One region of the Agrobacterium sp. GW821-FHT14E08 genome, then DNA from elsewhere that is predicted to be linked to it. Evidence: predicted binding sites of a transcription regulator. Region 1 holds the regulator's gene; each other region holds the start of a gene.

Region 1 (7,403 bases):
GAATGGAATGATAGCCGAAATAGGAAAGAAAAGCGATCGTGATGGCCGGAACGATCAAACGGCCGAATCGTCTCTTTTTATGATGTCTGGTCCACATGCCGGAGAGAAGCCTTAAAACGCATAACCTTTGAATCTCGAGATTAAGGCTGATTGTTTAACTATCCGTTGACCTTAAATTGTCTTTGGCAAATAGGCGCAAAAAAGCCCGCCGGAGGGCGGGCTAAGAATGGCAGCGACGTCAAAAGAACCCTCGTCATGCCGGACTTGATCCGGCATCCAGCCACAGCGCGTCTGCGCTGTGGGGAGAGTCTTTCGCGATCAAGGACTTGATCGCGCTGAACCCCGGATCAAGTCCGGGGTGACGGAATGCGGATGCTACCGCTCGCCCCTGAATGAGCCCGCCGAGGCGGCGGGCCGCATCACAAACCAATACCGCCGGAATTACCCGCGCAGGATCGAACGGCCGGCGTAAGCGGCCTGCGGACCCAGCATTTCCTCGATGCGGATCAGCTGGTTGTACTTTGCGAGCCGGTCGGAACGGGCAAGCGAGCCGGTCTTGATCTGACCGCAGTTCGTCGCAACAGCGAGATCGGCGATGGTGGAATCTTCCGTCTCACCCGAACGGTGTGACATGACGGCGGTGTAACCAGCCTTGTGTGCGGTCTCAACCGCATCCAGGGTCTCGGAGAGCGAGCCGATCTGGTTGACCTTGACGAGGATGGAGTTTGCAACGCCCATCTTGATACCATCACGAAGGCGAGCGGAGTTGGTGACGAAAAGATCGTCGCCGACCAGTTGGCACTTGTTGCCAATAAGATCAGTCAGAGCCTTCCAGCCGTCCCAGTCGTCTTCAGCCATGCCGTCTTCTACGGAGATGATCGGATACTTGGCGACGAGTTCAGCCAGATATTCGGCCTGCTCGATCGGCGAACGGGTCTTGCCTTCGCCTTCATAAACGTAGTTGCCGTTCTTGAAGAATTCGGTTGCGGCACAGTCGAGACCGATGAACATGTCGTCGCCCGGACGGTAGCCAGCCTTTTCGATCGACTTCATGATGAAATCGAGTGCTGCCGGCGCGCTTTCCAGACCCGGCGCAAAACCGCCTTCGTCGCCAACATTGGTGTTGTGGCCCTGTGCAGACAGTTCTTTCTTCAGCGTATGGAACACTTCAGAACCCATGCGCACGGCTTCGCGGATGTTTTCCGCACCAACCGGCAGGATCATGAATTCCTGGAAATCGATCGGGTTATCGGCATGCGCGCCGCCATTGATGATGTTCATCATCGGAACCGGCAGAAGATGTGCGTTCGGGCCGCCAACATAACGGTAAAGCGGCAGGCCGGAGGCTTCAGCAGCAGCCTTGGCAACAGCGAGCGACACGCCGAGGATGGCGTTGGCGCCGATGCGCGACTTGTTCGGTGTGCCGTCGAGAACGATCATCGTCTGGTCGATCTGGATCTGGTTTTCGGCATCGAAACCGCCGATGGCGTCGAAGATTTCGGTATTGACGGCTTCAACCGCCTTTTCCACGCCCTTGCCGAGATAACGCTTGCCGCCATCGCGCAGCTCAACCGCCTCATGCGCGCCGGTGGAGGCGCCGGAAGGAACGGCGGCGCGGCCCATGGAGCCGTCTTCGAGGTAAACATCGACTTCAACGGTCGGGTTGCCGCGGCTGTCGAGGATTTCGCGCGCGATGATATCGGTAATGGCAGTCATGGTCTCTCCCTTGGGAATGGAACAGATATTTTCCGTCGCCTGTCTTAGACGATGGCGAAGAAATTACAATGACGACGGGCGGCAGAAACGGCCCGCCCGCCATTAAAATCGATTGGCACAGACAGTGCCCGCCTCGCCGCTCAGGCCTTGGTGATGGCGTCGAAGGCGAGCAGCTTTTCCAGCAGTTTCGGCATATCCTTCAGATGGACCATGTTGGGGCCGTCGGACGGCGCATTGTCCGGGTCCTCATGGGTCTCGATGAAAAGCCCGGCGACACCGACAGCAACCGCCGCCCGCGCCAGAGTCTCGACGAATTCGCGCTGGCCGCCCGTGGAGCCGCCCTGCCCGCCCGGCTGCTGCACCGAATGGGTGGCATCAAAGACAACAGGCGCGCCGAGCGAAGCCATGATCGGCAGCGAGCGCATGTCGGAAACGAGCGTGTTGTAACCGAAGGAGGCGCCACGCTCGCACAGAAGCACATTCGGATTGCCGCTCTCATTCAGCTTGGCCAGCACATTCTTCATGTCCCAGGGGGCGAGGAACTGGCCCTTCTTGACGTTGATGACGCGGCCGGTTTTCGCGGCGGCGACGAGAAGATCTGTCTGGCGGCTGAGAAAGGCCGGGATTTGCAGCACATCCACCACTTCGGACACGATGGCGCATTGTTCTTCGGTGTGAATGTCAGTCAGAACAGGAAAGCCGAATTCCTTCTTGAGGTCGGCGAAAACCTGCATGGCGCTCTCAAGGCCGATGCCGCGCTTGCCGGAAAGCGAGGTGCGGTTCGCCTTGTCGAAGGACGACTTATAAACGAGCCCGATCCCCAGCTTGTCGCAAAGCTCCTTCAGGACACCGGCGATCATGAAGGCATGTTCGCGGCTCTCCATCTGGCAGGGGCCGGCAATCAGCGAAAAACGCTCTGTATTGGAAAAGGAAACCTTGCTGGCGCCATCGCCGGCGGTGACTTTGAGATTGTTCGTAACGCTCATCATTTTTCCTCGAAGGCGAATGTTACGCCCTGACCGGGTGCTGCTGCCACCACCAGGCGGCCGCCCGCTTTTGCGCAGGACACGCCATTAGCAGCAAGCACAGCTTCTGTCACGGCAAGATCGTGTGACAAAAAGATGACGCCCGCGCCGCGCAATCCGCCGTCGCCCCACTCCCTGGCATCCATGCCATGCCCGCCAAAAACCGGCTTTGCCGCCAATCGGATGCGCGCATTGCCGGTTGCGAAAACCATATCACCATCCGGGGACATTTCACCCTTGCAGCGAAAAACCGTTTCGATCAGCCGCGCCGCATTTCGATCGGCTCCTGAAAACAGAACGATCTCGCTGAGGCCGAGAACCCCATTGGCATGGCGCTCCAGTGCCGTGCGATCGCCCGGCAGCACCTGAAGCCGCTGACAGCTGAACGAAAAGAAATCCGCAGCCGTCCCGCTTGCTGCTGCAAAAGCAAGCCGGAATGCCGCCTCGCTTTGCGAACCGTCCGGCATTCGAACAGGCCGCGAAAATTCAAAGATATCGCCCGCCGAAAGGCCGGAGACCGCAAATCTCTCATGATCGGCAAAGGCATCCCCGGTTCGGGCTACCAGAGCGGAAAATCCCTCCCTGCCATGACCCTGCCGGAAGGCTTGATCCCTGCCTGTGAACACATCGCCACGGTTCACGGAGGCATTATATTTAGCCGGATCAGCAATTGCCAACGGCTCCAGATAGGTCCCATCGGTGAAAAAAACGCATGCATTCTGCGTGCCGAAGGGATGAAGAGCCTCCGGCGCAACCGTGAAGCCGAGGTCTTCATAGCGCTTTTCCGCAACGGCAAGAGCCTGCACGGGCAAGACGAGATGATCGATGCAATAGGGTTTCGTCATTGTCATTCCTGCTGGCGGCGCGACAGGAAGCCATGCTGCACCGGTTCGAGGCGAAGAAAAGCACAATTTCGTGCGATGAGGCAAATCATCAAAACAACAGATAGCAGCTTCACGAAATTTTAGGGGATTGCGGAACACATATGGAACATATAGTGTTCGTTCTGTATTTGTTTCGCGATCTCCACTACGATTCTCAAGGGTGTTTTCCTCATGCTCACGCGCAAACAGCAGGAATTGCTTCTCTTCATTCATGAAAGAATGAAAGAGTCCGGCGTGCCGCCCTCCTTCGATGAAATGAAGGACGCACTCGATCTTGCCTCCAAATCCGGCATTCACCGGCTGATCACTGCCCTCGAAGAGCGCGGTTTCATTCGCCGGCTACCTAACCGGGCACGGGCGCTGGAAGTCATCAAGTTGCCCGAGGCCTACGCGCCGGGCGCAAGGCCGCAGCGCGGCTTTTCGCCGAGCGTCATCGAAGGCAGCCTCGGCAAGCCGAAGACGCCGGAACCGACCCCTGCCCCCAAGGCACCAGCCAATGATCTCGGTGGCGCCGTTACCGTGCCGGTCATGGGCCGTATCGCCGCCGGCGTGCCGATTTCCGCCATCCAGAACAACACCCACGACGTTGCCGTGCCGGTGGATATGCTGGGCACCGGCGAACATTACGCGCTTGAGGTCAAGGGCGATTCGATGATCGAGGCCGGCATTTTTGACGGCGACACCGTCATTATCCGCAACGGCAATACAGCCAATCCGGGCGATATCGTTGTGGCATTGGTGGATGACGAGGAGGCGACGCTGAAGCGCTTCCGCCGCAAGGGCGCCTCCATCGCGCTCGAGGCTGCAAACCCCGCTTATGAGACCCGCATCTTCGGACCGGATCGGGTGAAAATCCAGGGCAAGCTGGTTGGGTTGATCCGCCGTTATCATTGACCCGATGGACGGGATGTCATCCGGTTTTCGACAGGCGTCGTCTTGATGATGACGCCTGTATGAGAGGTGAAGACTGCCTGAAGCATGGCATAATTTGGATACGCACGGTGGTATGTGACTGACGCGGGCGATGCCTGATGCCTTCCGAAACTGGCTACAGTTTCATGCTGATTTTCCGTTTTGCTAGTATGACGACATAGGTCTGGCCTGCCGCATTCAGCTCTTGAATTCTCACCAAGCCTTCGCGAAGTTGAATTGCATCGTCGGTCGATTGGTGATTTTTCAGCTGTCTCCGGACGGTGATATTTGCGAAGCGTTGCCGTCCATGCCCTCCCCTTATCATTCATCAATACGGCTTATGGGAGCCATGGATTATTTTCGATATTCCACGGACGCCCGGCAGGTATAAAAATGCGCGTCATATCCGGGAGATACGCCATGTACGATCTTTATATAGCGAATAAGAACTATTCTTCATGGTCGTTGCGGCCGTGGGTGTTGATGCGCACGCTGGGTATCGCGTTCACCGAAAAACTCATTCCGTTCGGTGAAGGAATTTCCTTCTCCTCCTTTTCGCCAACCGGCAAGGTGCCGTGCCTTGTCGATGACGGCTTCATGGTGTGGGAAACGCTTTCGATCGCTGAATATCTTGCTGAAAGACATCAGGGTGTCTGGGCGAGCGACAAGCAGGCACGGGCCTGGTCACGGTCGGCGGCAAGTGAAATGCATGCCGGCTTTTCTTCGCTGCGCAATCTCTATCCCATGTCTGTCGGCATCAGGGCAAGACCGAAGGGCGGGGATGCCGGGCTTGCCGCCGATATCAAGCGCATTGATGCGCTGTGGAGCGAAGGCCTTGAAAAATTCGGTGGACCATATCTCGCCGGCGCGAAATTCACGGCGGTCGACGCCTTTTTCTGCCCGGTGGCGTTCCGTTTCCAGAGCTATGGCGCCGATCTTTCACCCGCGGCCAGGAGCTATTGCGAAAGGCTGCTCGCCCTGCCCGCGATGCGTGAATGGTACGAGGCCGGTTTGAAGGAAACCTGGCGTGACACGGCGCATGAAGAAGAAATTGGCGGGATCGGCGACGTGATCGAAGATCTGCGCGCCAGGGCATGATGAACCACGCTGGCGGCTCACTCTGACGTCGCCAGCAGCCTGTTGACGGCCTCAGGCACCTCATGATCGAAACGGCCGCTTTTCCAGTCGTAATAACGATGTTCGCTCCACGGCCTGTCCGTTCCAGATATTGCGGCGCGCAGCCGTTTTACCACGCCTGCCTGATCCATATTGGCAAAATCTATTTCCACTGAACCGATACGTCGCAATATGTCTCGATTGAGAAGCAGCGCCCCGGAGCGGCACTGTGAAAACGAAGTTCGGCGGGAAACGATGACAATATCGGCGATATCACAGGCTGTTCCGGCAAAGCGGCCATCCTCCAGAACGATGATCCACTCGCCGCTGCCGGCGCGGGCCACGCACCATATGTCTTTTCTGCAGGTGAAGACCCCAGCCTTGGCATCCCTCAGCGCCGCCGTCATCTCTTTCGTCACCGCCGCCATCTCTTTGGGTGGGAGTTTCGTTTTCGGCGCCAAGCCGGCAGTGCTTACCCGAACCTCCGGCTCCACTACTATTGGCGGCACGGGTTTTTCCGGCAGCAGCAGCGCCCTTTGCCACTGGCCATACACAAAGTCCGGTGGCCGCGCTCTTGTCGTGAAGACCTTGCCATCCTCCAGCATGGCCACCAGCTGGCCGTCCTCGTGCACCAGGAGATGAGGCGGATAACGGGGGGGCAAAGCTGACAGGCCGAAGGCGAAAATCAGGACCGGTATACCGAGAAGGGCAAGCCGGCTGCGCAGCAAAGTCAGCAGCAGGAAACCCGCTGTGGCGAGACCGATAAACCACCCATGCGGCCGCCCCGTCGCCGCGCTGCCACCCCATGACGCCACCTCATTGGCGACCTCGATGACAAGAGCCATGCCATAACCCATGATCTTCAGGAAAGGCGCATCGAGCCCGAAGGGCATCAGCAGCATCGCGAGAAGACCGAACGGCATGACGATCAGCGACATCAACGGCATGGCAGCCAGATTGGCGAAAAGTCCATAAGTGGTGACACGATGGAAATGTTCGGCGGAATAGATCGCCGTCGAAAGTCCGCCGATCAGCGATGTCGTGACAACACCGCCAATGACGGCACCTGCCATTTGCAGCACCGTCATCCAGCCGGGCCTGCGCCCGACCAGCAACCGATCCCGCTCGGTCCGCCAGCGGTTCCAGGCGGCATAGGCAGAAACAAGCGCTATGGTGGCCGCAAATGACATCTGGAAACTCGGCCCCATGATTTCCGATGGCGAGAAAGCCAGAATGACCAGAGCGGAAAGGGCAACATTTCTCAGGCTGAGAGACGGCTGGTCGAAAAGAACTGCGATCAGCATCACCGACATCATCAACCATGCGCGTTCGGCGGAGACGGCAAAACCGGAAATGAGGTAATAGGCGAGTGTCATCAGCAGTGCTGCAAAGGCCGCGATCTTCTTGACCGGCCAGCGCTGCGCAAAGCCCGGAAACAGGCTGAAGGCCAATCTCAGGCCAACGAAGAAAATGCCTGACGCCAGCGCCATGTTGAGCCCGGATATCGCAACGATATGGGCAAGGCCGGAGAGCCGCAAAGCCTCCATCGTTTCCGCCGAGATCGCCTGTCTCTCATCGGTGACGATGGAGGCGGCGAAAGCGCCGGCATCACCGCCGATGGTGGAGCGGATACGTTCCGCAATGGCGCTGCGAAGTCCGTAGAGCCACATATCCGCCCATTCGAGCCAGCCCGCCTCGGCCTTGATGTCCCCTGCAGGTGACGGAAGCGTCTGCGGTGGCTTATAAAAGA
Region 2 (7,403 bases), on a different contig from region 1:
CCCGAGGGCGGTTCGATCAAGCACGATGTTTCCGTTCCGGTTTCAAACATACCGGAATTCATGGCGACGGCGGAAAAGGCGGTTCTCGCCGCCATTCCAGGCGCCCGCATCTGCGCCTTCGGCCATCTCGGCGACGGCAACATCCATTATAATATTTCCCAGCCGGTCGGCGCCGACAAAGCCGAATTCATTGGCCGCTGGCGGGATATGAACGAGATCGTCCACGGCATCGTGTTATCGCTCGGCGGCTCGATTTCGGCAGAGCACGGCATTGGCCAGCTGAAGCGCGACGAACTGGCCGCCATCCGGCCCGGCATCGAAATGGAACTGATGCGGCGCATCAAGCACGCTTTCGATCCCGCCGGCATCATGAACCCCGGCAAGGTGCTTTCGTCCGGCCAAGCCCATTGACGGCCTGATAGAATACGGGCGGTTATGACCGCCCGTTTCTTCCGGGAAGGGGCCAGCTCAGACTAGCGGGCACATTCGATCAATTTTTCAACGCCGCCCCAATTGTCGAAATGGGTTTTTCCCATCGCGGCAATCTCATTACGCCATTTTTTTGCGTCGACTGTCGGATGAGACGTCTTGCCGGGAAACACCACGGTAATGACCGGGATCGGATCCTTATTTCTCTTCTCATCGGCAATGCCTGATTTTGCTCGCAGAACGCCGCCCTTGTTCACCAGAGGATTGTTGCCGATGTCCTGATGGAAGCGCACGGAGGCTTCGCCGAGCTTACCGCCGTCCCCGTAAACCCCGTAAGCGAAACGTTTGGTTGCCGGGCGATAAACGACGACTATGTCGCCACCCCTCACACCATATTTCCTCACGAAGCTACCAGACAAAACAACATAGGGAATTTCATTGGCATCGATCCAATGCCTTTGTGTTCCTGCCGGTCCATCTGGAACCGAAACGGACGTCTCCGTAATAAAAGCCTTCCCCGGCAGGGGATCGCCAGCCTTTTGAACTATCGGCCTATTATTCTCGTCTTTGGAAAAACCAAATATTCTGACCTTCGAATAATCACCGGTCGCAACGGCTTTCTTCCAGGCATCACGGCATTTTTTCTCCCATCCATGCCGGTCGGTTTCAGGTGTTGATCCTACCGCAGTGACGCCGTCGCAGGTGTAGGATAGTCCCTCGCCGTTAACCAGATAGGAGTTCGGCGCTCCATCCGCATCGACCTTGAGTTCTGTCGTGGTGAAAACGACGCCGCCCGTTCCACATCGGGCCTGAGACAAAGCTGCTGTCGGGAATGCCAATATTGTAACAATGCAAAAGGCAGCGTGGATTTTGGAAGAATTTGACTTAAAGAATCCGCAGGACATGCAACCCTCCCCTAAAAGACATTTATAGGTTGCATTTATTCCCGTAAAAGTCGAGCCGATATTCTTCCTCGCGATGCAATTCAGCGGCTTGCTGACATCGCAGTCGCGTTCGATCTTTCGCTTGATTGTCTCAGGCGTGGCAGGTTAGCCCGCAGGTCGCGCCGTCCAGGCTGGAACCAGCTCCGCATTCAGGCGACGCGACTTTTGCGCCTGGATGAACTGTGTCAGGTCCATGCCTGGTTTTGCGATCGCGACAGCATGTTTCTTCGGCATCAGGTAGCCATATTCCAATGGCGGCTGACGGCGGATGATTCGGCTGAAAAACGGACGCTTGTGATAACGGGACGGGGAAAACCGGGCAGGCTCCGCGCACACCGTCACATATTCCAGTATTTCCTCGATCCAGCCGCTCTGCGGGCGTGCGCCCGGCTCCACCAGCAGGATCCATTGTCCGCGCGCGGACTGCATGACGTCCGCAATGTCCCATTGCACATAAAAACGGCAGCCAGCGGCATCGGCGACGCGCGACGATCCATCGCGCGAACCGTGATCGAGGATCACAACATCGCTTACAAGCCCTTCCACGGCCCCGGTTACGAGCGCAGACAGCGTGTGCGCCAGCTCCGGTTCCTGATCCCGGCATTCCATTATGACTGTCAACATATGCATAGCTCTAACGCATCGCACAATAAATTGCCACTCCGCTCGCCGCGAGAAAAATCCGGTATGGTTTATCGCGGCGACAATGGACAAGCGGCGCCAATTTTCATTTTTGTTCTTGTATTGTTCTCATTCTTGCGTTAGGAATTTAATCATTCGAGGAGGTGATGAAATCCTGCTCGGATGGAAACGGTTTAGGGCGTTGGGCCTGCCTTCAGGGGCGTGCCGCGACCTCGGAGCATCCAGATGAGAGACCACACTCTTTCGGGGCAGGCTGCCTTTCAGCCGCGCCATACGCCTGACATTGCCAATGCGCTGGCCGATGCATCGGGCCTGCGGATCGAGATCGACCGTCGTCGCGGCCGTGGTGCGGGACTTAATCCCGACGGGCGCTTCGAAGCCTTGCAGCGCGAGGTTTTCGACGATGGCTGGCAGACGCTGGAGGATATGCCGGAATTCCGTACCGAAGTGCAGGTGGAAAAGCCGCGCAGCATCATCACCCGCAATGAATCCCCCGATATCCCATTCGATCGTTCCATCAATCCCTATCGCGGCTGCGAACATGGCTGCATCTATTGTTTCGCCCGCCCCACGCACAGCTATATGGGGCTTTCGGCCGGGCTGGATTTCGAATCGAAGCTCTTCGCCAAGCCGGATGCGGCGAAACTCCTGGAACGGGAACTGGCCAAGCCGGGCTACAAGCCGCGGGTGATCGCCATCGGCACCAATACCGATCCCTATCAGCCGATCGAGCGCGAGTGGCGCATCATGCGGCAAATACTGGAAGTGCTGGCCAAGGCCGAACATCCCGTCGCCATCGTCACCAAATCGGCGTTGATCAAGCGGGATATCGACATTCTGGCGCCCATGGCCAGAAAGGGGCTTGCCAAGGTCGGCATTTCCGTCACCACGCTGGACCGGAAGCTTTCACGCAACATGGAGCCGCGCGCCGCCACGCCGGAGAAGCGACTGGAAGCCGTCAAGGCGCTGACCGAGGCCGGCATTCCCGTGGCCGTGATGATGGCGCCCGTCATTCCGGCACTTAACGATCATGAGATCGAGCGTATTCTCGAGGCCGGCAAGGCCGCCGGCGCCACCGAAGCGTCCTACGTGCTTTTGCGCCTGCCGCTGGAGGTGAGCCCGCTGTTCCGTGACTGGCTGCTGCGCAACTATCCGGACCGCTATCGCCATGTCATGTCGCTGGTGCGCTCCATGCGCGACGGCAAGGATTATGATGCGGAATTTGGAAAACGCATGAAGGGTGCCGGCCCCTATGCCTGGCAGATCGGCAGGCGTTTCGAGATGGCGACCAAACGGCTCGGCCTCATCCGCCGCGGCATTCATCTGCGTGACGATCTCTTCGTGCCGCCGGGCGGAGCCGGCGTGCAATTGTCGCTGCTTTGAAAGACCGTTGCTGAAAACAGACCCCGCCTGATCGAAGCACCACATGGAGCGTACGACGATATCAGGCAGAACATGACAAGGAGCGGCGGCCTCTTTTTGGCCGCCACACTCCCACGAAATGCCCTGCGGGTTTTCCCTGGCCCGCCGGACATCGCCCCCGGAACCGCCGCCTCGCGTGCGATCGTTTTTCCTCCGCCGCCCCGTTGGAGGATCAAAGGTCATGATGACCGTCGGGGCACGGTGAGCCACGCCCCTCGACCCCGGCTCACCGCGTCTGTCATCGCCCGCTCCGGGGGCTTGCAGGAGATCGGGTGTGTGTGCCAGTTTCGCCGCATGAAACGCACGGCCACACCCGATTCTCCTGCTCTTTTTGATCTTGCCTATACCGGCCCGGATTTTTCCTTCGAACTGGAGGCGAAAAAGAAGGGCCTGTGGCCCGTGGCGGGCACGGATGAGGCAGGCCGGGGACCTCTGGCCGGACCGGTGGTTGCGGCAGCTGTCATTCTCGATCCGGACAATATTCCCAAGGGGATGGACGATTCCAAGAAACTGACGAAGCAGAAGCGGGAAAGCCTGTTCGTGCAGATCATGGAAACCTCGATCGTATCCGTCGCCTCTTCCGGCCCCGGCCTGATCGACAGCATGAATATCCTGCGCGCCAGCCTCGACGCCATGCGCCGCGCCGTGCTCGGTCTCGAAATCTCCCCTGCCCTCGTGCTGGCCGACGGCCGCGACCGCCCGCCCGGTATTACCTGCGAAGCCAAAGCCGTCATCAAGGGCGATTCCCGCTCCCTCTCCATCGCCGCCGCCTCGATCATCGCCAAGGTGACCCGCGACAGGATGATGGAACGGGCCGGTGTGGTGCACACATCCTACGGCTTTGAAGGCCATGCCGGTTACGGAACGCCGGCCCATCTTCGCGCCATCGAAAGCCACGGCCCCTGCCCGCTGCACCGGATGAGCTTTCGGCCGCTGAAGCGGGATTGATCCTGGCGGCGAATGCAACTCGCAATTTTCGTTCGATCACCGCCTTCGCAATGCAAAATACATCGACACGGATAAAACCTTGAAGCGGGTGCAAGTCAGGACGTGGCTTGTCTGCGACAGGGAACAGCCCGTCTTTGCAGCATGACGCGCTGGCACCAGCCTCAGAACAGACGATCGGAAAATCGATCGATCTCCCACTTGGTGAGAAAATCGACCTGTCGCGGGATCCATCCGACAGAATTGCTTCCCCATTCGTGGGTTCGGCTTGCGTGTTCACCCATAAGCCATAGGTGACGAACCGTCACAAACCTCAGCGCCGCTTCGAAGTCGTCAGGCGATATCGGCCGAATTGCCCGATACCCATCCACGAAGGCGTGCCAGACGGTAATATGTTCCCGGCCAAAGGAGATTTGAGCCCAGAGGAAGACAGCGAGATCATAAGCGAGATATCCCGGGCCTCCATCATCAAAGTCGAAGAATACGGCTTCACCATCCTCATTGATACGAGAATTGAAACCGTGGCAATCTCCATGACAATATGTCCAAGTCAGATTACCGACCGCTTCGATCGCCGTTGCTGCGCGCTTGGCGATGTCTTGAAGATCAACGAGAACCTGCGCATCCTCCACAATTCCGCTGTCACGTATTCGGGCGAGAGGCCGATGCAACAAATGTTCGAGATCAAGCCGATATAGCGTTTCGCCAGTGGAAAATGTCTCTGCCGCGTTGTGCACAAGAGCAAGGGTCTTTCCGTTAGCCCGGCCATCACCAGCATCAGCGGCACGCACTTCACGCCCACCAAGCGCGTTAAAAAGCACGCCCTCGCGCGCACCTTCCAGCGCCTGGCCTCGAACGAAGAAAGCGCCGTCACGTGTCGGAATTGGCCCGGCGACCGGAACTCCTGATGTCGAAAGATGGGACAGAAATGCAGTTTCGCTTTTGACGTCGGCTGCGCCGCGGGCACGACGGTGGGAAAGCCGAAACACATAGCGCTCGTCGTCATTCACGGTGACCAGATAAACGTCATTAAATCCACGCTGAAGCAGCTTGCAGGAGACTGGTCGTTTTAGTTCGTAGTGCAGATTGATAAAATCTTCGATCGCTTCACTCTGTGGGGTAGAATATAGCGGATAAAAGTCGATCATTCGGCTATGTCCTGCGGAGCTTGATGAGGCTGTCTCAGCATCGCGACCTAGTCGCTTGCTCCGTAGAATAGGGAAATCTGCTGCTGCGGCAATAAGCGGACGCGCGATCGAATATAGCGTCGAGAAAGCCAAACCCTAAAGCTTGCCAATACCCGCCCTTTTTTAACCTGCTCCCCGCAGACTGAGCGTTTGTATGGGTGGCCACTAAAAGAACAGCATTTCGACGTCGGCGCTGTATTTCTAACCGATCCCCAGGACCCAAAATAAAAAACCCCTCGCGGCGGAAGCCGGAGGGGTTTTGAACAATACCGAGATAAATCTCAGTTCAGCTTCGACTTCACGTCGCCGATCGTGGCGGTGAAAAGCTTGGCCTTTGCGGCGGCTGTGGTCTTTTCGGCAATGAGCTTCTCGGAAGCGGCAATGGCGATATCCACGGCGGCGGCGCGGACGGCGCCGATGGCGTCTTCTTCGGCCTGCTTGATCTTCTGTTCCGAAAGGGCCGTACGGCGGGCGACGAATTCTTCCGTCTTCTGCTTGGCTTCTTCGGTGAGCGCTGCGGCCTCGCGTTCAGCGGCGGCAACGATGCCGGCGGCTTCCGCTTCGGCTTCCTTACGCTTGCGCTGATATTCGGCCAGCAGGTGCTGGGCCTCTTCACGCAGGCGCTTGGCTTCGGCCAGCTCGTCCTGGATGTTCTGCGCGCGCTCGTCCAGAGACCTGGAGAGCATGCCCGGAACCTTGAGATAGGCGATCAGGACGAAGAAAAGGACGAGACCGACGAGAGCGAAAAATGATGCATCAAATGCCATGTCAGGCTCCCTTCACGTTAGAAGCGGCAGCGATGGCGGCCTTGACGTCGGTGTCCTTGACCTTGGCGCCAACCAGCTGGTCGACGATCGCGGTCGCGGTTTCCTCGGCAATGGCGCCAACATCGGCGAAAGCCTGTTCCTTGATACCGGCAATGCGCTTTTCGGCGGCGGCGAGCTTTTCAGCAAGTCCGGCCTCAATGGCGGCGCGGTCGGCATCGGCCTTGGCCTTGGCGGCGTCACGTGCCGCGGAGCCGATCGAGCTTGCCTTGGCGCGGGCTGCCGCGAGTTCTTTTTCATAGGTTTCGACAGCAGCGTCAGCTTCGGTTTTCAACCGTGCCGCTTCGTCGAGATCCTGTGCGATGCGTCCGTGACGGTTTTCGAGAATGCCGCCGACGCGCGGAACGATGACCTTCTGCATGAGCAGGTAGAAAAGGCCGAACGTGATCGCCAGCCACAGGACCTGCGATGCATAAGTAGACTGGTCGAACGGCGGGAAAACGCCGGAAGCACCGTGTTCAGCGCCGTGCGCTACACCGGTTTCCGTGTGCGTGGCTTCCGGTTGCGGCTGGCCGACAGCCGGAGTTTCCGTATGCGTTTCACCTACGGTCGGTGCTGACTGGGCATAAGCCTCGGTCACGAACATGCTCACCTCCAGGGGGACTGCAAATGCGAAGGATCACGGCACGCCATTTGCGAGCCGTGATCCAGACCTGATGCCGTTATTAGACAGCGAACAGGAGAAGGAGAGCAACGAGCAGCGAGAAGATGCCCAGAGCTTCCGTAACGGCGAAGCCGAATACCAGACGGCCGAACTGGCTGTCGGCAGCAGAGGGGTTGCGCAGTGCGCCGGACAGGTAATCACCGAAGATACGGCCGAGTGCGAGGGACGTACCAGCCATGCCGAGGCATGCGAGACCTGCGCCGATGTACTTTGCTGCTTCCGCTTCCATGTGAGACTCCTTGAGATATTGGTTGTTGCGGCTGTTTTTGACACCCGTTTCCGGGGTCAGCGACTATACTTCTCAGTGACCACCATGCACGGCGTCGTTCAGGTACATGCAAGTCAG
Region 3 (7,403 bases), on a different contig from region 1:
AGCCTCCTTGCGGGTGAAACGGAAATCTTCTGGAACGCGCTCGCACATATCATGCTGCCGGCGATCATCCTTGCCTATATGGCCATGGCCTACATCACCCGCATGACACGCGCCTTCACCCTGGAGCAGCTCAGCCAGGACTATGTGATTGCCGCGCGTGCCAAGGGAGTCAGCCCGGCGCGTACCATAACCCGCCACGTACTGCCGAATATCGCGGTGCAGCTGATCACCGTTCTCGCCATCTCCTATGGCAACCTGCTGGAAGGCGCCGTGGTGACCGAAATCGTCTTTTCCTGGCCTGGTATCGGACAATATATGACGAATGCCCTGCTTATCGGCGACATGAATGCGATCCTCGCGGCCACGATCGTCATCGGCTTCATCTTCATGATGCTGAACTTCCTTGCAGACGTGGCCTATACCACACTCGACCCGCGGACACGGGAGGTCGCTCGATGACCGATATCACACAGAACAATCCCGTGCAGAGCCGCAGTGCCTTGTCACGCCTATCAGCCACAACGGTGCGGACACTGCAAAAGCTTGGTGACGAGCCGCTTGGAATGTTCGGCTTTGCCATTCTCGCCATTCTGGTCATCGTTGCCATTTTCGCGCCGCTCATTGCGCCCTACGATCCGGTAAGTCAGGCGCTCGACAACGCGCTTCAGCCTCCTAGCTGGGCGCATCTGGCCGGAACCGACGAATTTGGCCGCGATATTTTCAGCCGCCTCGTCTATGGCACCCGCATCACCGTTCAGACTGTTTTGTCGGTCTCGGTCATCGTCGGCCCGATCGGGCTTGCAATCGGTGTCATGGCCGGTTTCTTCGGCGGCCGCACCGATGCCATTCTGATGCGTGCGACCGATATTGTCCTTTCCTTCCCTTCGCTCGTCCTGGCGCTGGCCTTTGCCGCCGCTATGGGGGCAGGTCTTGGCACGGCCATCATCGCAATCTCGCTGACCGCCTGGCCGCCCATCGCGCGTCTGGCGCGTGCCGAAGCGCTGGTGGTGCGAAACACGGATTATGTCGCTGCCGCACGCCTTTACGGGGCATCGCCGCTGCGCATCCTGTTTCTTTATATCGCGCCAATGTGCATTCCCTCGGTCATCGTCAGACTGACGCTGAACATGGCCGGCATCATCCTGACGGCCGCCTCGCTTGGCTTCCTCGGTCTCGGTGCGCAGCCGCCGCTTCCCGAATGGGGCGCGATGATCTCCAGCGGCCGTAAATTCATGCTCGATTACTGGTGGGTCGCCGTCATGCCCGGCATCGCGATCCTTTTGACGAGCCTTGCCTTCAACATCGCCGGCGATACGCTGCGCGACCTGCTGGATCCGCGTCATGCCCGTTCCTGATAGCTCACCCATTCTTTCGGTCCGCGACCTCAATGTCCGTTTCGGCCGCAACACCATTCCGGCCGTCTCCAATGTCAATTTCGACGTCGGCCGCGAGAGGGTCGGTATTGTCGGCGAGTCCGGCTCCGGAAAGTCCACGACCGGGCGCGCCGCCATGCGGCTTCTGCCCAAAAGCGCCACCGTTACGGCGGAGCGCATGGATTTCCTCGCCGAACCCCTGCTTGAAAAATCCGAGCGCCAGATGGGTGCGATCCGCGGCAGCGAGATGGCACTCATCATGCAGGACCCGCGTTATTCGCTCAATCCGGTCCTGCCGATTGGAAAGCAGGTGGCGGAGGCGGCCGAGCTGCATCTGGCGCTGACCGGCAAAGCCGCCAGAAATGCCGCGCGCGACATGCTCTTGCGCGTGCGCATCAACGATCCTGACCGCGTGATGGGGCTTTATCCGCACCAGATTTCGGGCGGCATGGGACAGCGCGTGATGATCGCCATGATGCTGCTTGCGAAACCCAAGCTGGTGATTGCCGACGAACCGACCTCGGCCCTCGATGTCAGTGTCCGCAAGGATGTCCTTCTGCTTCTGGACGAGATGGTGCGCGAGAATAATTCCGGCCTCATCCTCATCAGCCACGATATCCGCATGGTCGCCGCCTTCTGCGAACGCGTGCTGGTCATGTATGGCGGACGCGTCGTTGAGACGCTTTCGAAGCTCGAAGATGCGCAACATCCCTATACGCGGGGCCTGATCGCGGCGATGCCCGATCCCCGCAACCCGGTCCGGCGCCTCAAGGTGCTGGATCGCCAGGCAATCGATGCGGAGATGATGCGATGATCACGGTAGACAAGCTCGATGTCGTCTACGGCACGAAAGAAAACCGCAACCACGTCGTGCGCGACGTCAGTTTTCGCGTCAATAAAGGCGAGACACTCGGCATCGTCGGCGAAAGCGGCTGCGGCAAGTCGACATTGCTGCGGTCACTGGCGGGGCTGGAAGCCGGCTGGACCGGATCGATCAGCTTCGACGGCAAGCCGGTCGGCAAGGTTCGCAGCCGCGAGGAGCTGAAGCTGGCGCAGATGGTGTTTCAGGATCCCTACGGTTCCCTGCACCCACGCCACCGCATCGGCCGGGCTCTGGCCGAACCGATCCGCTCGATGGGGCTTGGCGATGGCTGGTCGAAAGTGCCGGCCGCCCTGCAACAGGTCGGCCTGCCCGCGCATTTTGCCGAGCGCTTCCCGCATGAACTGTCCGGCGGCCAGCGTCAGCGTGTGGCGATCGCCCGCGCGCTTATCCTCGAGCCGCCGATCCTGCTGCTCGACGAGCCGACATCCGCGCTCGACGTCTCCATTCAGGCGGAAATCCTGAACCTGCTGGCCGATCAGCGTGAAGACCAGAACCTCACCTTCGTTCTCGTCAGCCACGACCTGTCGGTCATTGCCCATATGTGCGACCGTGTTCTGGTCATGCAGAATGGCGTTTTTGTCGATGAGTTGACCAAGGCTGATCTTGGAGCCGGCATTACACACGCAGCCTATTCTGGCGAGCTCTTCGAAAGCAGCTTCCTCTGAAACGGTGATGGAGCGGCGCGATTGGACCAAGAAGACCGCTCCAGCAACGTTATCCAACATGATGTCGAAGACAGGAACGCCCGTTCATTATTTGTTCTGGCTTGCTGTTTGAGTTTTTGCTAATCATTGCGACAAGAGTGCAAAAATGACCGGCCGTCAGCAGACGGCTGGCATTTTTGAATAAGGCCGTCGTCGTGCGGATAGGCAAATATCAAGGATGCAGGCATGGCGGTTGCCTATCTGGACAAACTGAACGAGCAGCAGCGCAAGGCCGTGGAACATGGCGTTGGACTTTCAGACGGACACACGGCCGGACCATTGCTGATCATCGCCGGCGCCGGTTCCGGCAAGACCAACACACTGGCGCACCGGGTGGCGCATCTGATCGTCAATGGCGCCGATCCCCGCCGAATCCTGCTGATGACCTTTTCACGCCGCGCCGCTTCCGAAATGTCGCGTCGTGTCGAGCGGATCTGCAAACAGGTCATCGGCACCAATGCCGGAACCCTCACGGATGCGCTGGCCTGGTCCGGCACGTTTCACGGGATCGGCGCACGCCTCCTGCGGATTTATGCGGAACAGGTCGGACTGGACGTGGACTTCACCATCCACGACCGCGAAGACAGCGCCGATCTGATGAACCTTGCACGACACGAGCTGGGTTTTTCCAAAACCGAGAGCCGTTTTCCGACAAAGGGGACGTGCCTTGCGATCTATTCGCGCGCCGTCAACTCGCAGACGCCGTTGAAGGAAATCCTGCGCCAGCATTATCCGTGGGTGTCCAGCTGGGAAGGTGAGCTCAAGCAATTATTTGCCGCCTACGTTGAAGCCAAGCAGGCCCAGAACGTGCTCGATTACGACGATCTTCTGCTCTACTGGGCCCAGATGGTCAGCGATCCCGACCTTGCCGGCGATATCGGCAATCGTTTCGACCATGTGATGGTCGACGAATATCAGGATACCAATCGGCTGCAGGCCTCGGTGCTGATGGCGCTGAAACCGGGCGGTCGCGGGCTGACGGTGGTGGGTGACGATGCCCAGTCGATCTATTCATTCCGGGCAGCGACGGTGCGCAACATACTGGATTTTCCAACATCCTTCAGCCCGGCCGCCGACATTATCACCCTTGATCGCAACTATCGCTCAACGCAGCCGATACTGGCTGCGGCCAACAGCGTCATCGACCTTGCCCGTGAGCGGTTCACCAAAAACCTCTGGACCGAAAGACAGTCACTCGAGCGACCGAAGCTCGTGACGGTAAAGGACGAAACGGAGCAGGCGAACTTCATCATCGACCAGGTGCTGGCCAATCGTGAGACCGGCATGACGCTGAAGCAGCAGGCGGTGCTGTTTCGCACCTCCAGTCACAGCGGCCCGCTCGAGGTCGAGCTGACACGCCGCAACATTCCCTTCGTCAAATTTGGCGGCCTGAAGTTTCTCGATAGCGCCCATGTGAAGGACATGCTGGCGGTATTGCGGTTCGCGCAGAACCCCCGAGACCGGGTTGCCGGTTTCCGGCTTCTCCAGATGCTGCCGGGTATCGGCCCGAAGAAAGCCGGCAATATTCTCGATACGATCGCGGCAGACCCCGAGCCATTGCTCGCCCTTGCCGAAATTCCGCCACCACCCAAAACCGGCGATGACTGGGTATCCTTCGTTCAGCTGCTGGCGAACCTGCGAAAATCGCACGACGGCTGGCCATCGGATATCGAGCACGCGCGGCTCTGGTACGAGCCTCATCTCGAGCGCATCCATGAGGATGCCGAGACCCGCAAGGCCGATTTGCTGCAACTCGAGCAGATCGCCGGCGGCTACCCCTCACGTGAACGTTTCCTGACCGAACTGACGCTCGATCCGCCGGATGCCACCAGCGACCAGGCGGGCGTGCCGCTTCTCGATGAGGATTACCTGACCCTTTCAACCATTCATTCGGCCAAAGGCCAGGAATGGCGTTCCGTCTTCATCCTGAATGTGGTCGATGGCTGCATCCCCTCCGATCTCGGCGTCGGCTCCACGCATGAAGTCGAGGAAGAACGCCGTCTGCTTTATGTCGCCATGACACGCGCCAAGGACAGCCTGTCGCTGATAACGCCGCAACGGTTCTTCACCCATGGCCAGAATGCGCAGGGAGACCGGCATGTTTACGCGGCAAGAACCCGCTTCATACCGGCAACTCTGTTGCAATTCTTCGAAACCGCCACCTGGCCGCTGGTTTCTGCCGCTGCCTCCGAGCGCAGCGCGCAGCAGATCCGCATCGATGTCGGCGCGCGGATGCGAGCAATGTGGAAATAAGGACGAGCGTACGGGCTGGAACGATGGATAGCACGGCTGTTCGAAAGATCATCCATATCGACATGGATGCCTTTTATGCATCGGTGGAGCAACGCGACAATCCCGCACTTCGCGGCCTGCCGGTCGCCGTCGGCGGATCGGCGGCACGGGGCGTGGTGGCTGCGGCGAGTTACGAGGCAAGAACCTTCGGCGTGCGTTCCGCGATGCCATCGGTCACCGCCAGACGGAAATGCCCGGATCTGATCTTCGTGCCGCCGCGATTTGACGTATATCGGCAGGTGTCGCAACAAATCCGGGAAATATTCGCCGAATATACCCCGCTGATCGAGCCGCTATCGCTCGACGAAGCCTATCTCGACGTGACCGAAAACCTGAAAGGCATGGAGATCGCCACCGAAATCGCGCTGGAAATTCGCGCAAGGATCAAGGCGGTCACCGGCCTCAATGCCTCCGCCGGCATCTCCTACAACAAGTTTCTCGCCAAGATGGCAAGCGACCTGAACAAGCCGAATGGCCAGGCCGTCATCACGCCGAAGAATGGCCCCGGCTTTGTTGAGGCCCTGGCGGTTAAGAAATTTCACGGCGTGGGACCGGCCACGGCCGAGCGGATGAGACGGCACGGCATCGAAACCGGGCTCGATCTCAAATCGAAATCACTCGGTTTTCTGCAGCAGCATTTCGGAAAGTCCGGCCCTTATTTCTACAACATCGCCCGCGGCATCGATGAACGGCAGGTAATACCCGATCGCATCCGCAAGTCCGTCGGCGCCGAGGATACATTCGTCGAAGACATCGACGATCTCGATCTGGCCAAGGCTGAGCTCGGCCCTTTGGCTCAGAAAGTCTGGCGGTATTGCGAGGCCCACGACATCACCGGAAAGACAGTGACGGTGAAAATCAAATATTCGGATTTCACTCAGGCGACACGCAGCAGGACCGTCTCGGGAGCCGTGCCTGACCTTGCGACGATCCAGGAGATGGCCGAGACCCTGCTTGCCTCCGTCTTTCCATTCAAACGTCCGGTGCGGCTGCTGGGTGTTACTCTTTCATCGCTGAGTGGAGAAGAGAGCGATGAGGAACCACAGCTCGCCCTTGGCCTCTGATGCCCCTGTCCTGAAAACGAAAAAGCCCGCCGCGGGAGGAGGTGCGGCAGGCTTTTCGAAAACTCGAACAACGGCTGGGAGGAGGAGTGCCATTGTTCACGAGATAACCCTTGGGAGGAGGATAGGGTCACCTCAGTTCGAAGCTCTGCGGGAGGAGGTGCATCACTTCGATGAAGACCAAGATACCTGATTTCGCCGCATATTAAATAGGCTTTATCGCAGCGCAGCCATGCAAGAAACGCAGGGGCTGATTTGCACGAGCGATATATTTCAAGGCAAATGGCATGCGCCGCCTATTTCCGTCAGAATTTCACGCTGGCCGTCAGGCTGACATTGAAGGGCTCGCCCACGGCATTGGCATAGCTGGTGGAGCCGATGGACGAGGTGTAATAGGTCTTGTCGAAGATGTTCTTCAGATTGAGCTGCAGCGTCACCGGCTTTTCGAACTGAAGCGTGTAGGTGGCGAAGGCGTCGAAGACCGCATAGCCCGGCAGATTATAGGAATTGTCGTTGATGCCGGCGCGCTCACCCACCGCCCGTACGCCGCCGCCGATGCGCAGCGTATTGCCGTTCGGACCGACCTCGCCGACATCGTAGGCAAGGAAGAGCGAGCCGGTGTGGCGCGCCACATTCGGCAGGCGCTTGCCGGCATAGGTGGGATCCTCAAGCACCAGCGCATCCGTATAGGCATAACTCGCGATGAGATCGAGATCGTTGGTCAGGCTGCCGGCAATATCGACCTCCACACCGCGCGAACGGACGAGGCCGGCGGCCTTCACCGTCGAGATGCCGCCGACATCTTCCGAATAGGCGACATTGCGCTTGCGGGCGTTGAACAGGGCGATATTGGCGTTGAGGCCGGCGAAAAGATCGAACTTCGCACCCACTTCGTAGGAGATGCCCTCTTCCGGATCGAGCCCGCCATAATAGGCGCCGATCGAGGATTGCGGACGGAAGGTTTTGGCCACATTGGCGTAAAGCGAGGCATTCGGAGTGAGCTTGTAGACGAGGCCGGCATTGGGGATAAGTTCGCCGCCATCCTTCTCGGTATTGACGACGAAGGGGCGCCCCTTGCCGGCATAGATGT
Region 4 (7,403 bases), on a different contig from region 1:
TTTGAAGGCATCCTGCGGGAATTCGGCATCGACAATGTCATCAGCCTGCCCGGCGGCTTCTCAGCGGCGTCTTCGCGCACGCCTTTGACGCTTCCTTCCGGCAAGACCTTCTATCCGCTGATTTGTTACGAGATCATTTTTCCGGGTGAGATGACGCCGGGCCTGAAGGGGGCGGCCGCGATCCTGAACGTGACCAATGATGGCTGGTTCGGCGATACGCCCGGCCCGTACCAGCATTTTCTGCAGGCCAGAGTTCGCGCCGTCGAAACGGGTGTGCCGGTGATTCGCGGGGCAAATACCGGAATTTCCGCCGTCATAGACCCCTATGGCCGCATTATCGCTGGATTGGACTACGGGCGGGTCGGAATTGTTGACGCCACTTTGAGTGGTGGGTCAAGCGACGCATTTACTTACGACATACATCGGACGTATTTCTGGTTGATTTTTTCAATCCTTTTGATGGTTGCGGTATCGACTGCCTGGAGTTTTGCGCGGCGCCAGAATTGACCAGCAACCCCCACAATTGCATAGTGAATACGTCAGTCGTAAAACAAGTTTGGACGCTGTCGAAATGCCGGATCATTTCTTCGAGTGAGTAATGAAGCGAGATATCAACCCTTTCCGAGTGTCAGGACCGCATGATGACCGAAAATAAGAAAAAGCCTAACCCCATCGACATTCATGTCGGAAGCCGAATTCGACTTCGTAGAACCATGCTGGGCATGAGCCAGGAAAAGCTGGGTGAAAGTCTTGGAATTACCTTTCAGCAAATCCAGAAGTATGAAAAAGGCACGAACCGCGTAGGCGCCAGTCGCTTGCAGAATATTTCGGCCATCCTCAACGTGCCCGTTTCCTTTTTCTTCGAAGATGCACCCGGCGATCAGGTTGGCGGTGCTCCCGGCATGGCGGAAGCGTCGAGCTCAAACTATGTGGTCGATTTCCTGTCCTCGGCTGAAGGTCTGCAGCTGAACCGCGCATTTGTCAAAATCGCCGATCCGAAGGTTCGCCGTCGCCTCGTGGACCTCGTCAAGGCGCTGGCCGCCGAGGGAGACGCGGAGTAGGGCAAGCCCGCGTGACACACTAAATTTCCGGCACAGGATGCCGGGCACTCAACGGTCCGCAAGGACCGTTTTTTTGTGCCAGATTAGAAAGGAATTCTCACATAAAGATATATTTATGTGGTTGTGTCCTTGTTTTTCATGGCCGAAATGACTAACAAACTCCAAGACCATTCTTTGAGGGGAATCCCGCATGCGTGCCAATTATCTGTTCACCAGCGAGTCCGTGGCTGAAGGTCATCCGGACAAGGTTTGTGATCGTATTTCCGATGAAATCGTGGATCTCATTTACCGTGAAGCGTCCAAGACGGGCGTCGACCCGTGGACAGTGCGCATCGCATGCGAGACGCTTGCAACGACCAACCGCGTCGTTATCGCCGGTGAGGTTCGGGTTCCCGATACGCTTCTGAAGAAGGACAAGGACGGCAAGGTTCTCAAGGACGCCGCTGGCCATCCGGTCATCAACCCCTCGAAGTTCAAGTCCGCCGCCCGCAAGGCGATCCGCGACATCGGCTATGAGCAGGACGGTTTCCACTGGAAGACCGCCAAGATCGACGTTCTCCTGCATCCGCAGTCGGCTGACATCGCGCAGGGCGTGGACAACGCCTCCGACAAGCAGGGCGACGAGGGCGCCGGCGACCAGGGCATCATGTTCGGTTACGCCTGCAAGGAAACGCCGGACCTGATGCCGGCTCCGATCTATTATTCCCACCGTATCCTGCAGCTGCTGGCAACCGCCCGTAAAAGCGGCGAAGGCGAAGCGGCAAAGCTCGGACCGGACGCCAAGAGCCAGGTGACCGTTCGTTACGTCGACGGCAAGGCCGCCGAAGCCGTATCCATTGTTCTTTCCACGCAGCATCTCGATGCAAGCTGGGATTCGAAGAAGGTTCGCGCCGTCGTCGAGCCCTATATCCGCGAAGCTCTGGGTGACCTGAAGATCGCTGACGATTGCCAGTGGTATATCAATCCGACGGGCAAGTTCGTCATCGGTGGTCCCGATGGCGATGCCGGCCTGACCGGCCGTAAGATCATCGTCGACACCTATGGCGGCGCTGCGCCCCATGGCGGCGGTGCATTCTCCGGCAAGGACACGACCAAGGTCGACCGTTCTGCTGCCTATGCCGCCCGCTATCTCGCCAAGAATGTTGTGGCCGCCGGTTTTGCCGATCGTTGCACCATCCAGATTGCTTACGCGATCGGTATCGCCCAGCCGCTGTCGATCTATGTCGATCTGCACGGCACGGGCAAGGTCAGCGAAGACCAGGTCGAAGGCGCCATCCGCAAGGTCATGGACCTGTCACCGTCGGGCATCCGCCGCCATCTCGATCTCAACAAGCCGATCTACGCCAAGACCTCCTCCTACGGCCATTTCGGACGCAAGGCAGGTCGCGATGGCTCCTTCTCCTGGGAGAAGCTCGATCTGGTGAAGCCGCTCAAGGAAGCTTTGAGCGCTTGAAGCATTTCCAGTAAAGCCGCGCAGCGGGTTTACGTCCGGAAAATGCGTGCACGGGATATCGCCCTTGTTATTTGACGGCGATTGAGAGATACCGTCACCAACCTTTTGTAACCCGCACAGTGCCTCATGTGGCGCTGTGCGGGTTAAGTCTATTTGTTCTTGAGAGTATGACATGACGGAAGAACGGCGTTCGCGCGCGACGGAAGCGTTTTTTGGCAGGCGCAAGGGCAAGCCCCTGCGCAATCAGCAGATCGACACGATCGAAAATCTGCTACCCTTGCTGAAAATCGATCTGGAAAGCGCCCCGCCGCAAAATCTCGTTGCCCTCTTTCCTGCGGATGTGAAATCGGTTCGTCTGGAAATTGGTTTCGGCGGTGGTGAGCATCTTGCCCACCGCGCGGTTGAAAACCCCGAGACTGGTTTCATCGGTGTCGAGCCCTTCGTCAATTCCATGGCGAAGTTGCTGGCAAGCGTGCGCGAAGGCGAGTTGATGAATATCCGCCTTTACGACGATGACGCAACGCAATTGCTGGACTGGCTGCCGGATGGATCAATCGATCACATCGATCTTCTCTACCCCGATCCCTGGCCCAAGAAGAAGCATTGGAAGCGTCGCTTCGTGTCCGACGTCAACCTTGCCCGTTTCCATCGCGTTCTGAAACCCGGTGGCAAGTTCTGCTTCGCTTCGGATATCGATACCTACATCAACTGGACGCTGCAGCATTGCGCCCGCCATGGCGGTTTCGAATGGACAGCGACGAGCGCTGACGACTGGCGCACACCCTATGCCAACTGGCCGGGCACGCGTTATGAGAACAAGGCGAAAAGAGAAGGCCGAAGCTCGGCCTATCTCACATTCATTCGCACCTGACGGCCGAAACCCTCAGAGATTGGCGTCCACTTCGGCGGCGACCGGAATGGACGGCTGCGCGCCAGCGCGGGTGCAGGCGAGTGAGCCAGCAACGGCGGCGCGTTTCAGTGCCTTTTCGAAATCCATCCCCTGATCGAGGCTGGCGGCAAGATAGCCGCAGAAGGTATCGCCTGCGCCGACGGTATCGACCGGTTCGATCTTGAGGCCGGACGCCCGGAAAACCTTGCCGTTACGAATGGCGATCACGCCGTCCGCACCAAGCGTCACGATCAATGTCTGGCCGCTCTTTTCATGCAGGGCCTTGATCTCGTTTTCCCGCTCGGAACCGGAAAGTCCGCTTTTACCGATCAGCAGCTCGAATTCCGTTTCATTGGCGATGACGATATCGGCGAGGCCGGCGAGGCGCGGTCCGTCAGCAGTCAGCGGTGCGGTATTGATGACGGTGGTGATGCGTTTCGCCTTGGCGGCCGTCAGCGCCGCTTCGATGGCGGGCGCGGGTATCTCGAACTGCAGCATCAGAATATCGCCCGCTGACATTTCGGCCACGGCCCTGGCCGCATCGGCTGCTGAAACTTCACCATTGGCGGCGGGAATGACGGAGATCATGTTCTCACCGCCTTCGCCGATAAGGATCATGGCGGTTCCGGTCGGGCCGGGTGCCGTCTTGACCAGTGACAGGTCGGTGCCGGCATCGCGCAGCAATGTCAGCGCCGGTGCGGCAAAGGTGTCGTCGCCTGCAGCGCCCGCCATCTTGACAGTTGCGCCCGCGCGTCTTGCGGCAAGCGCCTGATTGGCTCCCTTTCCGCCTGCTGCGGTGGCGAAGCTCTCTCCCGTCACCGTTTCACCGGGTTTGGGCAGCCGTTTGGCGGTGGCGACGAGATCCATGTTGATGGAGCCGAAAACAGTAATCATGGGGGGCATGTCCGTATAGAATTCAAGCAAGGCGGCGACTTTGCCCGAGGGCATCACTCGTCGTCAACCACCCGCAACTTGGTCGTTCCCGCCCTGTTCTCCGCAAAGCGCCGCGTCTGCTCGATTTCCCCATGTAAAGTTTCTTTTTCCGCCGACGAAAAATCGAGTCCCTCGATCTTCTGGCCACGCGCCAGCACCTTGTCGGAGGAGATCAGCATCATGTCGACGTCTTTCTGCGCCAGCCCGAAATGAGCTTGCAGCTTGCGTGTCCGATCATCCAGCCGCCGCACATCGTCCATGAGCAGAGCCACTTCACCCTGTATGAGATGCGCCTGCTCGCGCATGCGCTGATCCTTCAGCACGGACTGGATGACCTGCACCGAAAGCATCAGCAGTGATGGCGAAACGATGACGACGCGGGCGCGGTGGGCGCGTTGCACCAGATATTCGAAATGCTGGTGAATATCGGCGAAGATCGATTCTGAAGGCACGAAGATGAAGACCGTATCCTGCGTTTCGCCTCGAATGAGATATTTCTCAGCCACATCGCGGATATGCACTTCCATATCCCGGCGAAACTGCTGGGTGGCGGCCCTTTTCGTTTCCGGCGACTCGTCAGCCTTGATCGCGTTCCACGCCTCCAGCGGAAACTTGGCGTCGATGACAAGCGATGGGGCGTTGTTCGGCATTTTGATGATGCAGTCGGGCCGGTAACCGTTCGACAACGTCGGTTGAAGCTGAAAGGCGCCAGCGGGTAGCGCATCGGCGATCAGCGTTTCCATGCGTGCCTGTCCGAAAGCGCCGCGCGTCTGCTTGTTGGAAAGGATCGCCTGCAGACCGACCACGTCCTTGGCCAGATCCTGAATATTGCCCTGCGCGGCGTCGATAACCGCCAGGCGCTCCTGCAGCCGGCTCAGATTCTCATGCGTCGAGCGTGTCTGTTCCGTCAGCGTTTCACCCAGCCGCTGCGACATGCCATCGAGGCGCTGGTTGAGCGTGTGGCTCATCTCGCTCTGGCGTGTGCCGAGCGTTTCTGCCATTGCGGCGATCCGGCCGTGTAGCTCGGCCTGCGTTTTCAGGAGGTCGGAGGTTTCACCATCGGCCTGCGCTTTTTTTTCGCGGCTTTTCGTGGTCATCCAGACGGCAGCCAGGCCGAAAACCAGGGCCGCGAGCAGCGCGCCGAAGCTGATGTCGACGGAACCGGCCCGCAATGCTGGATCGAGGAGAACGGAGAAATCTATACCCATGTCTAAATCTAGCAGATTTCCTGTGATTCGTAAGATCAAAACAAGAACATTCCTGCGGCGGAAATGAGTCCGACGGAACGGGCGACAGGTGCCGGTTTGGCCTGCGTGTTTTTTATTTCCTCGGCGCAAGAGATACGTTATGGGAAGCCATGACTATCAAACCGCTTATCATTTTGCCCGATCCCGTGCTGCGCCAGCAATCGAAGCCCATCGAACAGGTGGATGCCGAAGTGCTACGCCTCGCCGATGACATGCTGGAAACCATGTATGATGCGCCGGGAATCGGCCTTGCCGCCATTCAGGTCGGCGTGGCGCGCCGCATGCTGGTGATCGACGTTGCGCGTGAAGGCGAGGAAAAGGCCCCCGTCGTCTTCATCAATCCGGAAATCCTCAAGGTGTCGGACGATATCTCGACCTATGAGGAAGGCTGCCTCTCCATTCCCGACTATTACGCCGAAGTCGAGCGCCCCGCAGCCTTGACGGTGCGATATGTCGGCCGTGACGGCAAGCAGCAGACCGTCGAGGCGGACGGGCTTCTGGCGACGTGTCTGCAGCACGAGATCGATCACCTGAACGGCGTTCTCTTCATCGACCATATTTCGCGACTGAAGCGCGACATGGTCATCAAGAAATTCACGAAAGCGGCCCGCGCAAAGGTCTGATCCGTCCTCCTTATCTGGAGACGGAACGGCAAAAAGGGCAGGGGGCGACGATGGCTCTTCGCATCATCTTCATGGGCACACCGGAATTCTCCGTTCCCACGTTGCGTGCATTGGTGGAAGCGGGTCACGAGGTCGTTGCCGTCTATACGCAGCCGCCGCGTCCCGGCGGCCGCCGTGGCCTTGATCTGCAAAAATCTCCGGTGCATCAGGCGGCTGAGCTTCTGGGCCTGCCCGTGCTGACGCCCGTAAACTTCAAGGCTGAAGAAGATCGCCAGCAATTTCGGGAGTTTAATGCCGATGTGGCGGTCGTGGTGGCCTATGGGCTGCTGTTACCCGAAGCGATCCTCTCCGGCACGCGCCTTGGCTGTTATAATGGCCATGCCTCGCTACTGCCGCGCTGGCGGGGCGCGGCACCCATCCAGCGGGCGATCATGGCCGGCGATGCCGAGACCGGCATGATGGTCATGAAAATGGAAAAGGGGCTGGATACCGGGCCTGTTGCGCTGACCGCCAGGGTCGCGATCGATGAGAACATGACCGCCGGCGAATTGCACGACAGCCTGATGCTGGCCGGCGCACGGCTGATGCGGCAGGCGATGGACAAGCTGGAAGCGGACGATCTTCCTCTGACCGTGCAGGCCGAAGAGGGTGTTGTTTACGCATCCAAGATCGACAAGGGCGAGACCCGTATCGATTTTTCCCGGCCGGCACAGGATGTGCATAACCACATTCGCGGCCTCTCGCCGTTTCCCGGCGCCTGGCTGGAGATGTACATCGGCGGCAAGGCGGAGCGGGTGAAGGTCCTGGCCTCCGAACTGGCGAGCGGCATGGGAGAAGCGGGCGCAGTGCTTGACGATGCCCTGACCATCGCCTGTGGCAGCGACGCGGTGCGGCTCACCCGTCTGCAGAAGGCGGGCGGCAAGCCGATGTCGGCGGCGGATTTCGTGCGCGGCACGCCGGTTCCCCCCTCAACGAGGCTCGGTTGATGCCACGTTTCCGCATGACCGTCGAATATGACGGTACGCCTTATTACGGCTGGCAGAGGCAGGATAACGGGCCGTCCGTTCAGGGCGCTCTGGAAGCCGCCGTCCGGTCGCTGACCGGCGAGACCGTTTCCATTCGCGGTGCCGGCCGCACGGATTCAGGCGTACATGCTGTCGGGCAGGTCATACACGTCGATCTTGCCCGCGACTGGGA

The links. Region 1 encodes LexA, which represses DNA repair genes until DNA is damaged. Its sites were predicted from a motif close to TGTTCNNNNTGTGTTCNG; they were not measured.
Region 2: a site for LexA is predicted at 2,108-2,125, ahead of AC1ROR_RS09640 (glycosyl transferase). Genes of this name have one in related genera too.
Region 3: a site for LexA is predicted at 3,003-3,020, ahead of AC1ROR_RS16945 (ATP-dependent helicase). Genes of this name have one in related genera too.
Region 4: a site for LexA is predicted at 5,576-5,593, ahead of AC1ROR_RS11295 (DNA recombination protein RmuC). Genes of this name have one in related genera too.

Annotation. Positions count from the first base shown of each region.
Region 1 covers NZ_JBXAPJ010000001.1:834,528-841,930, reverse strand. The annotation lists gene AC1ROR_RS04095 (FtsB family cell division protein) at 1-97, opposite strand, end outside; gene eno (phosphopyruvate hydratase) at 442-1,716, opposite strand; gene kdsA (3-deoxy-8-phosphooctulonate synthase) at 1,857-2,702, opposite strand; gene AC1ROR_RS04080 (VOC family protein) at 2,702-3,586, opposite strand; gene lexA (transcriptional repressor LexA) at 3,797-4,519, shown strand; gene AC1ROR_RS04070 (glutathione S-transferase family protein) at 4,958-5,635, shown strand; gene AC1ROR_RS04065 (ComEC/Rec2 family competence protein) at 5,653-7,403, opposite strand, start outside.
Region 2 covers NZ_JBXAPJ010000002.1:170,161-177,563, forward strand. The annotation lists gene AC1ROR_RS09630 (FAD-binding oxidoreductase) at 1-411, shown strand, start outside; gene AC1ROR_RS09635 (hypothetical protein) at 474-1,334, opposite strand; gene AC1ROR_RS09640 (glycosyl transferase) at 1,479-1,997, opposite strand; gene AC1ROR_RS09645 (PA0069 family radical SAM protein) at 2,241-3,398, shown strand; gene rnhB (ribonuclease HII) at 3,732-4,385, shown strand; gene AC1ROR_RS09655 (phosphotransferase enzyme family protein) at 4,547-5,530, opposite strand; gene AC1ROR_RS09660 (F0F1 ATP synthase subunit B) at 5,851-6,336, opposite strand; gene AC1ROR_RS09665 (F0F1 ATP synthase subunit B) at 6,338-6,979, opposite strand; gene AC1ROR_RS09670 (F0F1 ATP synthase subunit C) at 7,059-7,286, opposite strand; gene AC1ROR_RS09675 (F0F1 ATP synthase subunit A) at 7,359-7,403, opposite strand, start outside.
Region 3 covers NZ_JBXAPJ010000004.1:146,880-154,282, reverse strand. The annotation lists gene AC1ROR_RS16965 (ABC transporter permease) at 1-459, shown strand, start outside; gene AC1ROR_RS16960 (ABC transporter permease) at 564-1,355, shown strand; gene AC1ROR_RS16955 (ABC transporter ATP-binding protein) at 1,342-2,187, shown strand; gene AC1ROR_RS16950 (ABC transporter ATP-binding protein) at 2,184-2,921, shown strand; gene AC1ROR_RS16945 (ATP-dependent helicase) at 3,147-5,213, shown strand; gene dinB (DNA polymerase IV) at 5,237-6,316, shown strand; gene AC1ROR_RS16935 (TonB-dependent siderophore receptor) at 6,619-7,403, opposite strand, start outside.
Region 4 covers NZ_JBXAPJ010000002.1:530,630-538,032, reverse strand. The annotation lists gene lnt (apolipoprotein N-acyltransferase) at 1-507, shown strand, start outside; gene AC1ROR_RS11315 (helix-turn-helix domain-containing protein) at 642-1,061, shown strand; gene metK (methionine adenosyltransferase) at 1,252-2,514, shown strand; gene trmB (tRNA (guanosine(46)-N7)-methyltransferase TrmB) at 2,687-3,385, shown strand; gene AC1ROR_RS11300 (ribokinase) at 3,398-4,297, opposite strand; gene AC1ROR_RS11295 (DNA recombination protein RmuC) at 4,351-5,544, opposite strand; gene def (peptide deformylase) at 5,694-6,206, shown strand; gene fmt (methionyl-tRNA formyltransferase) at 6,257-7,192, shown strand; gene truA (tRNA pseudouridine(38-40) synthase TruA) at 7,192-7,403, shown strand, end outside.